2 regions of the Shewanella sp. MMG014 genome follow, and region 2 is predicted to be linked to the other one. Evidence: predicted binding sites of a transcription regulator. Region 2 holds the regulator's gene; the other holds the start of a gene.

Region 1 (4,876 bases), on a different contig from region 2:
TTTGGGCCATTAATAACGATCAAATGCTTGATGCCAGCTTAGGCTACTTCATTAATCCATTATTTAATGTGCTATTGGGAATGGTCTTTTTATCTGAGCGGTTACGCAAATTGCAGTGGGCTGCAGTGGCGCTAGCCAGTATTGGCGTTTTGATTCAGCTCATTTCATTCGGCTCAATACCTTTAGTATCCCTGGCATTAGCAGCTTCTTTTGGCTTTTATGGTTTACTGCGTAAAAAGGTCAATATCGACGCTAAAACAGGCTTATTAGTTGAAACCGCTATTTTGCTCCCTATCGCACTCGGCTATTTAGCGCTCACGTTAGACACAGCCAGCGCGAATATGCTGACTAATGATATGACAATGAACCTCACACTGATTGCAGCAGGTATTGTCACTACAGTGCCATTATTGTGCTTTGCTGGTGCAGCCATGCGCATTCCGCTATCGATGTTGGGATTCTTTCAGTATATCGGTCCCAGTATCATGTTTATTTTGGCAATATTTTTATACAAGGAACCATTCGATATTGAAAAGGGCATCACCTTTGGGTTTATTTGGAGTGCTTTAGTGGTCTTTACTACCGATATGGCACTACAACGACGCCGTCGTTTAAAGCAAAGCTAACAGCCAATTGACTTAATCCTGCCAAGCAGTCATTTTTGTCATTGCTGCTTGCGGGTTTTCTAACGATAACAACAACGAATACCCCTTTTCAGTGGGTAACAACAAGACATTCTCGTTTGTAGTCACTGATACTAACGCCTTATCGCCGTTTTGCAGCGTAAACCATCCTAATGAGTAACCTGACAAGCCAAGACCATTCGTTCGTCTTGTAGGCATATATTGCGGCGCCTCAATAAGATTAATCACTCTGGCTTGCTGCCAAACTAATTCATCTTGCTGAAATACTTGTCCGTAGAGTGGAATAGTCAGTGTCACCTGATGACTTTTCTCGACCGATAACCCCGCATGTTGCGTTTGATACAAGGTAATAGAAAACAAACCAAACACCGCAATAATTATCCCTAAGCTTGCGTAAACGGCCATGCTTGGCATCTTTTTCAGTTTTAAAAGTAACGTGAGCAGCAATAAGCCCATCATAACGCCGATGAAATTAGCTAAACCATTCGCTGTTAGCCCTGCCAGTTCTATATTCATTGATTTTCTATACCTAAAATTCGTTTTTATTAAGCGCCCGACTTAATAGAGCATGTGATTGGAATAATGCAATATTTTGCGAGCATAACAAAAATGCCACCCCATGGCTTAACATGTTGTGGCATTTCAGTAAGTATCAAACAATCACGTATTCAACATTAATGTTCAAATCTAGTGTTATAAATATACCTTATAAATCTAGAGCCAATATTTTTGATTTACGTTGAAAATTATATAGCTGCTTTTTGACATTCGGCAGCGCATCAACCTCAACAATATTAAAGCCATGCTCTAAAAACCAATGAATACTGCGAGTCGTTAAGGCAAATAGCCGTGAATAGCCTCTGACTCTGGCTTGACCAATAATGTTATTCAATAGCACGCTACCTCTGTCGGCATCACGGTAATCGGGATGCACGACTAAACAAGCAAACTCACCGGCATTATCTTCTTCAAATGGATACAGTGCTGCACAACCAATCACCAGACTGTCACGCTCAATCAGCATAAACTGTTCGATTTCCATTTCCAGTTGCTCACGAGAGCGTCTAACCAGTATCCCTTGCTCTTCTAGTGGTCTAATTAAATCTAAGATACCACCGATATCGCCAATGTTTGCCCGACGTAATCGTTCGGCACTTTCGGTCACAATCTGGGTACCAATACCTTCACGAGAGAATAACTCTTGCAACAAGGTGCCATCTTCAAGGTAACTCACTAAATGACAACGTGGCACGCCATTACGACACGCATCAATACTGGCTTTTAAGAAGGCCATAGTACCAACACAGGCTTCGCCAGCTTGATTCATGTCATCCCAAATAGCTTGTGCACCATTTGGCATCAGCTCGGCAATCACCTCGCCTGACTCATCTAAAATCCCGTGAGTATTACTAAAGCCAATGATCTTATCTGCCTTTAACTTTATCGCCACTTGGGTGGCAACCTCTTCAGCCGTTAAATTAAAACACTCACCAGTCACTGACACCGCCATAGGGCCCATGAGCACAATACAATTATTGTTTAATTGACGCTCTAACCCTTGGGTATCAATACGGCGCACTTTACCGGTCAGACAAAAATCAACGCCATCATCAATACCTAATGGCTGTGCAATAACAAAATTGCCGCTCACTAAGTTGATTTGCGCATTTTGCATCGGTGTATTACCCAAGCTCATCGATAAGCGCGCGGTAATATCAAATTGCACAGCACCGGCAACTTGCTTAATTACTTTAAGCGAGTCTTCGTCGGTTATACGCACACCATTGTGATACGTAGGCTCGATGTTCGCATCATGCAATGCCGCGTCAATTTGAGGGCGGGCACCATAAACTAGCACGACTTTAATCCCTAAAGAGTGCAACAAGGCGACATCATTGAGAATGCCTCTAAATTGATTATGTAACAGTGCTTCGCCACCAAGCATCACAACGAAGGTTTTGCCACGATGCACATTGACATATGGCGCTGAGTGACGGAATCCATCAACAAGTTCTGTGGTTCTTAAAGGCACATTAACCCCTAACAAATAAACTTAACGGTATTCAGTGTCTATTCCAAATAGAACACCAATATAATTAATCAATATTATTGCATTTAAATTCACTTTGAAAGACTTTTATTGGGATATTTAGCGCTTTTTAGTATTTAACTATTCAAAAAAAGTCTCAAAAGCGGTATCACGTTAGTATTCGATAAAATATCAGCTAGCCAATCACTTAATTAAAGCGACCCTTTTGCCATGGTTTGTTAAATAGTTGGCCAATATACAGGTAAGCACTCAGTCATACGCAGCCTAATCAGCCAAGATGACAAGTTTAATACTCACACTAAATAATCAGCACAAAGCACTGTAAAGATATATTGCTACTTAAAAATGGATAAGAGAGTTGGAATGACATAGGTGGGGCTGAAAAAAGGCCAAAAAAAAGCCCCTAAAAAGGGGCTTTTAAAAGGAGGAAAAATCAATTACTTGATTTTAGCTTCTTTGTAGATAACGTGCTGACGAATAACTGGATCAAATTTTTTGATTTCCATTTTTTCAGGCATGTTACGCTTATTTTTTTCAGTAGTGTAGAAGTGACCAGTTTTAGCACTAGATACTAATTTGATCTTCTCACGATTACCTTTAGATTTAGCCATTTTCTATTATACCTTCTCGCCGCGGGCACGAAGTTCTTTAACTACAACTTCAATACCTTTTTTATCGATGATACGGATACCTTTAGTAGATACACGTAGTTGCACGAAGCGTTTTTCTTCTTCTAACCAAAAACGGTGGTTTTGTAGGTTAGGTAAAAAACGACGACGAGTCGAATTTTTAGCGTGCGAACGGTTGTTACCAACCATCGGCTTCTTGCCAGTTACTTGGCATACTCTTGACATGTCAATCTTCTCCAAAAACAATTTTAAAACGCTCGAGCATTTATGTGCCTCGTGTGGCCGTCGCCCGAGGCACAAAGAGGGCGCATTTTATACACGATAACAAAACTAAGATCAAGTGTTGTTTAAAATATCCACCCACGTTCAGCAAAGGATATTATCTGCTGATCACCTACAACCATATGATCTAATAGAGAAACATCGATAGTAGAGAGGGCTTTTTTTAATCTGTCAGTAATTTGCCGATCTGCCTGACTTGGCTCTGCAATGCCAGACGGGTGATTATGACACACTATGACTGCCGCAGCCTTTTTCTCCAGCACCAACGCCACCACTTCACGTGGATATACTGATGCCGAATTAATCGTTCCGCGGAATAATTCTACAAACTGAATCACTCTATGTTGGCTATCCAACAATAATAATGCGAACACTTCATAGGATCGGTCTGCTAATTGTCTCATTAAATAGTCCCGAGTTAAATCAGGATTTATTAAAATTTGTCCTCGATGCATATTTTCTTGAAAAATTCGCTTCGAAATCTCCGATGCAGCCTGCATTTGAGCAAATTTTACCGGCCCAACACCCGCTAATTGACACACTTGAGACTGTGATGCTGAAAATAAAGCCCGTAATCCGCCAAATTCTGTGATCATTCCTCGAGCCAAATCCACTGCATTATGGCCTGCTAACCCATTTCGCAATAATACAGCCAATAATTCTGCATCTGATAAGTGCCCTGCCCCATGATGAAGTAACTTATCTCGTGGGCCTTCTCCTTCTGGCCAATCTTTTATTGCCATAAACACTCCCTTGTTTATTGCTTAAATCAAATTCAGTCAATATTTCTGTTAGCTAACGCATCACTGCCAACATAACCATAGAGTATGGACGAAAATTTTAATTTCGGATCGTCACCATTTAGGTTGATTGTGATATTGTAGCGCCAATGAACTGGATAGCAGGATTGAGTAAACATGCTGACAAATAAAAAAGTCCTTTTGGGTATCGGTGGTGGCATAGCCGCGTATAAAAGTGCTGACTTAATTCGTCGCCTCAAAGAACGTGGCGCAGATGTTCGTGTGGTCATGAGCCAAAGCGCCATGGAATTTATCACCCCGTTAACCATTCAAGCTTTATCAGGTCACCCTGTTGCTTCTGACTTACTGGATCCCGCAGCTGAAGCTGCAATGGGGCATATTGAATTAGCTCGTTGGGCTGATGTAGTCATCGTAGCGCCAGCAACAGCAAACCTGATTGCCCGCATTAATGCTGGCATGGCAGATGAATTGCTAACGACCACTTGTTTAGCCACAGAAGCGCCAGTGATA
Region 2 (4,876 bases):
CCAAGACAGCTGCTATGGCGTGTGCATTTACCTTTGTTACGTAAAGGCATATTTGCAGGAGCACTGTTAGTATTTATTGAAAGCATGAAAGAGCTGCCAGCAGCGTTACTATTGCGTCCTATCGGTTTTGAAAACCTTGCGACTCATGTTTTTCAGTTTGTTTCTGATGAGCAACTAGAGCATGGTGCTTTGGCTGCAATTGTCATCGTAATCGTTGGACTTATCCCATTGATTTACCTTAATCGTTCGCTGGAGCAAGAGAGCTAATATGTCCACACTGACCATTAAAAATGTTAAAAGTGACTACCAAGGGCAGGTCATACTTAATGGACTCAACCTAACCTTAGAGCAGGGAGAAATCGTTGCGCTGTTAGGGCCTAGTGGCTGCGGTAAAACCACGTTATTACGTGCTATTGCTGGTCTTCAAGCGATCAGTGAAGGTGAAATTATCATAAATGGTCAATCGCTAAGTGCTGATGGCGTATTTGTTCCCAGCGAAAAGCGTGGTATTGGGATGATTTTTCAAGATTATGCATTGTTTCCCCATTTAACCGTCAGTGATAATATTTTGTTTGGCGTTAAGGGGTTATCTGAAAAAGATCGCCAAGACCGCCTTGAGGATATGCTCGCTTTAGTTAAGCTTGAAGGCTTAGGGAAACGTTATCCTCATGAGTTATCAGGTGGCCAGCAACAACGTGTTTCGATTGCCAGAGCCTTAGCGTATCAACCCGAGATTTTACTTCTCGATGAGCCTTTTTCTAATATCGATTCTCAAGTGCGTAGTGAGATGATGCTGGAAATCAGACAGATCTTAAAGCAGCGTAATGTCAGTGCAGTTTTTGTAACCCACAGTAAAGATGAAGCGTTTGTATTTGCAGATAAACTGGCTTTGTTTAAAGAAGGCGGAATTGTTCAGCATGGTATTGCAGAAGACTTGTACGGTGAGCCAAACGATCGTTACGTTGCAGAGTTTCTTGGTGAAGGTAACTACATTACTGTCACCATTAAAAGCGCCACGCAAGTCGCCTCCATATTAGGCTTAATAGAAAGCACTAGCCTGATAAAAAACGTGGTTAATACTCAGGGGCAATTACTTCTCAGGCCGCAGCAAATCGAGATTCAACCTGCAGCACAGGGGCAAGGTGAAATTGTCGAGCGACGTTTTCTGGGTACAATTTGTCATTATTGGGTTAAAGTAGGTCAACAGACGCTCGAAGTGAGAAGTCAGTTAACCGAACTGACATTAGGCCAGAAAGTTAATTTGTCCATATCAGCGCATCCGCTAGTGATTTTTTAGTGACCTAAGTCTAAATTGATTAAATATTGCATAGAGCAGTAAGGAATAAATTGCTCAATTGCCTTAAACTCTTTATATCTTATTATTGTTAAAGGTGATTGATTCCAACATGGAAACACAGAATATGCCTCGCGAACAGTTAGGGATTTGTGCTGAAGGAAATCTGCATAGCGTCTATTTGATGTTTAATGCAAATGATGGTGTCGAAGATCAGCTTCGTCCATGTTTAGCCAATGTAGCCCAATATATTTATGAATTATCTGATCAATATGCAGATAGTGCATTTAATGGCTTTGTTGCTATTGGTGCGAATTATTGGGATACCATTTTTGACGGACAAAGACCTGCTCAATTACGCCCTTTTCCTGCGATGAATGAAGGTAATCGAGATGCACCAGCAATCGAATACGACTTATTCATGCATATCCGCTGCGATCGTTATGACATTTTGCATTTAGTTGCCAATGAAATTAGCCAAATGTTTGAAGGTTTGGTTGAGTTAATTGAAGAAGAACGTGGCTTTAGATTTATGGACAGCCGTGACTTAACTGGCTTTGTCGATGGCACAGAAAACCCGAAAGGGCGTAGCCGTCAAGAAGTTGCTTTAGTGGCTGATGAGGATATCTCATTTAAAGGCGGTAGTTATGTTCATGTGCAAAAATATGCCCATAACTTGAGTAAATGGAATCGCCTACCGCAGAAGAAACAAGAAGATATCATTGGCCGTACTAAGCAAGATGATATTGAATACGCTTCTGAAGATAAGCCATTAACCAGCCATATCAAGCGAGTTAATTTAAAAGATGCAGATGGTAAGTCGATGGAGATTTTACGTCAGAGCATGCCTTTTGGCTCGTTAAGAGAGCAAGGGTTGATGTTTATCTCGACCTGCCATAATCCAACTCATTTTGAAGAAATGCTACGCAGCATGATTTATGGTGACGGTCATGGTAATCACGACCACCTCATGCAGTTTACTAAAGCGCTGACAGGGTCATCATTTTTTGCGCCATCATTAGATTTTTTAGCGCAGTTTGCTAATGACTAATTTTGCAAAATACGCGTTCTTGTAAGCTTGGGTAGATTAAAACCAAAAAAAGCAATGCCAAGGCATTGCTTTTTTATTGGGTTTTCGTCCGTACTACAGACTCAACATGACGCTTGTTTTACTCGCTGTAGTTAAACAGTGATTTAACTGTTTCTAACGTATCATCGATGGTTTTAATGCTTGATGGACAAATGAAGATCGTGTCGTCACCAGCAATGGTACCTAAAATGCCTTCAGGCTTACCTATTGAATCAAGTAATCGCGCGATGAGTTGTGCTGCACCTGGACTGGTACGCACTACAATCATAGCTTGGTTATGATCAACATCTAATACTAAGTTTTTAACTGGGCTACCTGCTGTCGGTACACCTAATTCAGCGGGCAAACAGTACACCATTTCTTGCTTAGCATTTCGAGTTCGCACCGCGCCAAACTTACTGAGCATGCGCGATACTTTAGATTGGTTTATGTTGCCAAAACCTTCTGCTTGTAGTGCGTTGACGATCTCACTTTGGCTACCAAAGCGTTCTTCCTTTAATATCGACTTAAACGTTTTAACGAGTTCATCCTGATTTTTGGTCGCTGGCATATTTTTTTTCGTCTTATAGTAATTTTTAAATTGAATACAATATATTCACAAAACGGGTTCATTTTGAATATATAAACGTCACAAGTCAAGAAATAAGCTAAATCGGTGAATAAAAATTCACTTTACAGTGTAAGTGCTAAATCAGGGATTATTGATATATATATCATAGAATAAGTTAATTGCTTTACTCCACTAAGGGATAATTGAAATTGTCTCGCTGATGCAGTAATGTGACGCCACGAGAAATATGATCTATGTCACAGACTGAGAATCATAAACTTAGAAGTCAAACATAAGAACGTTATTGGAGATAATTATGAAAGTAGCTGTACTTGGTGCTGCTGGCGGTATCGGCCAGGCCCTAGCTTTACTATTAAAAACTCAACTTCCTGCAGGCTCAAAGTTGTCTCTGTATGACATTGCTCCTGTAACACCTGGTGTTGCTGTCGATTTAAGCCACATCCCAACAGATGTTGAAGTGGCTGGTTTTGCTGGTGAAGATCCAACGCCTGCGCTAGTTGACGCTGATGTTGTTCTTATTTCTGCTGGTGTTGCACGTAAGCCTGGAATGGATCGTTCAGATCTGTTTAACATCAATGCGGGTATCGTACGTAACCTTATTGAAAAAGTCGCTGCGACTTGCCCTAAAGCATTAATTGGTGTGATCACTAACCCAGTAAATACAACAGTTGCTATTGCAGCTGAAGTACTTAAAAAAGCGGGTGTTTACGATAAGAATCGTTTATTCGGTGTGACGACACTTGATGTTATTCGTTCTGAAACTTTCATCGCTGAGCTTAAAGGTCTAAACGTTGCTGATGTTAACATTAACGTTATCGGCGGCCACAGTGGTGTGACTATTCTTCCACTTCTTTCACAAGTTGAAGGCGTAAGCTTTACTGATGAAGAAGTTGCTTCACTAACAACTCGCATCCAAAATGCGGGTACAGAAGTTGTTGAAGCTAAAGCCGGTGGCGGTAGTGCGACACTTTCAATGGGTCAAGCGGCATGTCGTTTCGGTCTATCATTAGTTCGCGGCCTACAAGGTGAAGCAAACGTGGTTGAATGTGCATACGTAGATGGCGGCAGCGAGCACGCTGAATTCTTCGCACAACCTGTTGTATTATGTAAAAACGGCGTAGAAAAAGTACTTCCATACGGTGAAGTAAGCGCATTTGAAGCAAACGCACGTGATGCAATGCTTGATACGTTAAAAGGCGATATCGACCTAGGTGTTGAATTCGTTAAGTAAGCTCATCGTTTACGACAAAAAGCGAAGCCTAGGCTTCGCTTTTTTGTGTCTGTAATCTGCAGTTACCATTGCACTGTTTGACCTTGCCAATCAAGAAACTCTGCTTGGTTGTTAAATTCAATACCTTGGTGAATCGTGAGTAATTGCTGGGCGGCGAAGCCTGCGGTGAACAATTTCCCTTCGGGAACGTTGGCCTGAAAAGGTTTAGATAACTCGGTATCGGTTGTACCGGGGTGAAACGCGATCAATTTTGTATTTTTAGCTCGGCGTGCATATTCAATCGCACTGGTTTTTATTAACATATTCAATGCCGCTTTTGATGCTCTGTAGCTATACCAGCCTCCTAACTGATTTTCACTGATACTGCCAACTCTGGCACTCAACACACTGATGATGCATGCTTGCTTGCCGTTTACGAGTTTAACGAGATGTTGAAGCCACATCATTGGCACTAATGTGTTGGATTGAAAGACTGACAGCATAGAAGCTGGGGTAATATCTTCAAGGCGCTTTTCTGGCGATAAAACAGTTGATGGCTCAATTTGTTGATTTTCTGGACTCTTTGAGGCCTGTGGATTATGTGTATGGACTGACATTTGATTGTTTAATGAATGCAATCTGCCATTACAAATAAACACCTTGCTGATATGCCCTTTAATTGATGATAGAGCAAGGCACACCCTTGCTATG

Evidence for each region. Region 2 encodes ArgR, which controls arginine synthesis, uptake and breakdown. Its sites were predicted from a motif close to ANTGAATANNTATTCANT; they were not measured.
Region 1: the regulator ArgR is predicted to act here: its motif matches at 2,753-2,770, upstream of argA (amino-acid N-acetyltransferase).

The regions. Positions count from the first base shown of each region.
Region 1 is NZ_JAGJDZ010000005.1:34,556-39,431, forward strand. Features, by position in the region: gene rarD (EamA family transporter RarD) at 1-626, shown strand, start outside; gene J8L86_RS09370 (PH domain-containing protein) at 639-1,160, opposite strand; gene argA (amino-acid N-acetyltransferase) at 1,351-2,676, opposite strand; gene rpmG (50S ribosomal protein L33) at 3,132-3,305, opposite strand; gene rpmB (50S ribosomal protein L28) at 3,312-3,548, opposite strand; gene radC (DNA repair protein RadC) at 3,671-4,348, opposite strand; gene coaBC (bifunctional phosphopantothenoylcysteine decarboxylase/phosphopantothenate--cysteine ligase CoaBC) at 4,523-4,876, shown strand, end outside.
Region 2 is NZ_JAGJDZ010000006.1:136,266-141,141, reverse strand. Features, by position in the region: gene J8L86_RS11570 (iron ABC transporter permease) at 1-267, shown strand, start outside; gene J8L86_RS11565 (ABC transporter ATP-binding protein) at 269-1,297, shown strand; gene J8L86_RS11560 (Dyp-type peroxidase) at 1,407-2,345, shown strand; gene argR (transcriptional regulator ArgR) at 2,464-2,934, opposite strand; gene mdh (malate dehydrogenase) at 3,251-4,186, shown strand; gene J8L86_RS11545 (SDR family NAD(P)-dependent oxidoreductase) at 4,249-4,876, opposite strand, start outside.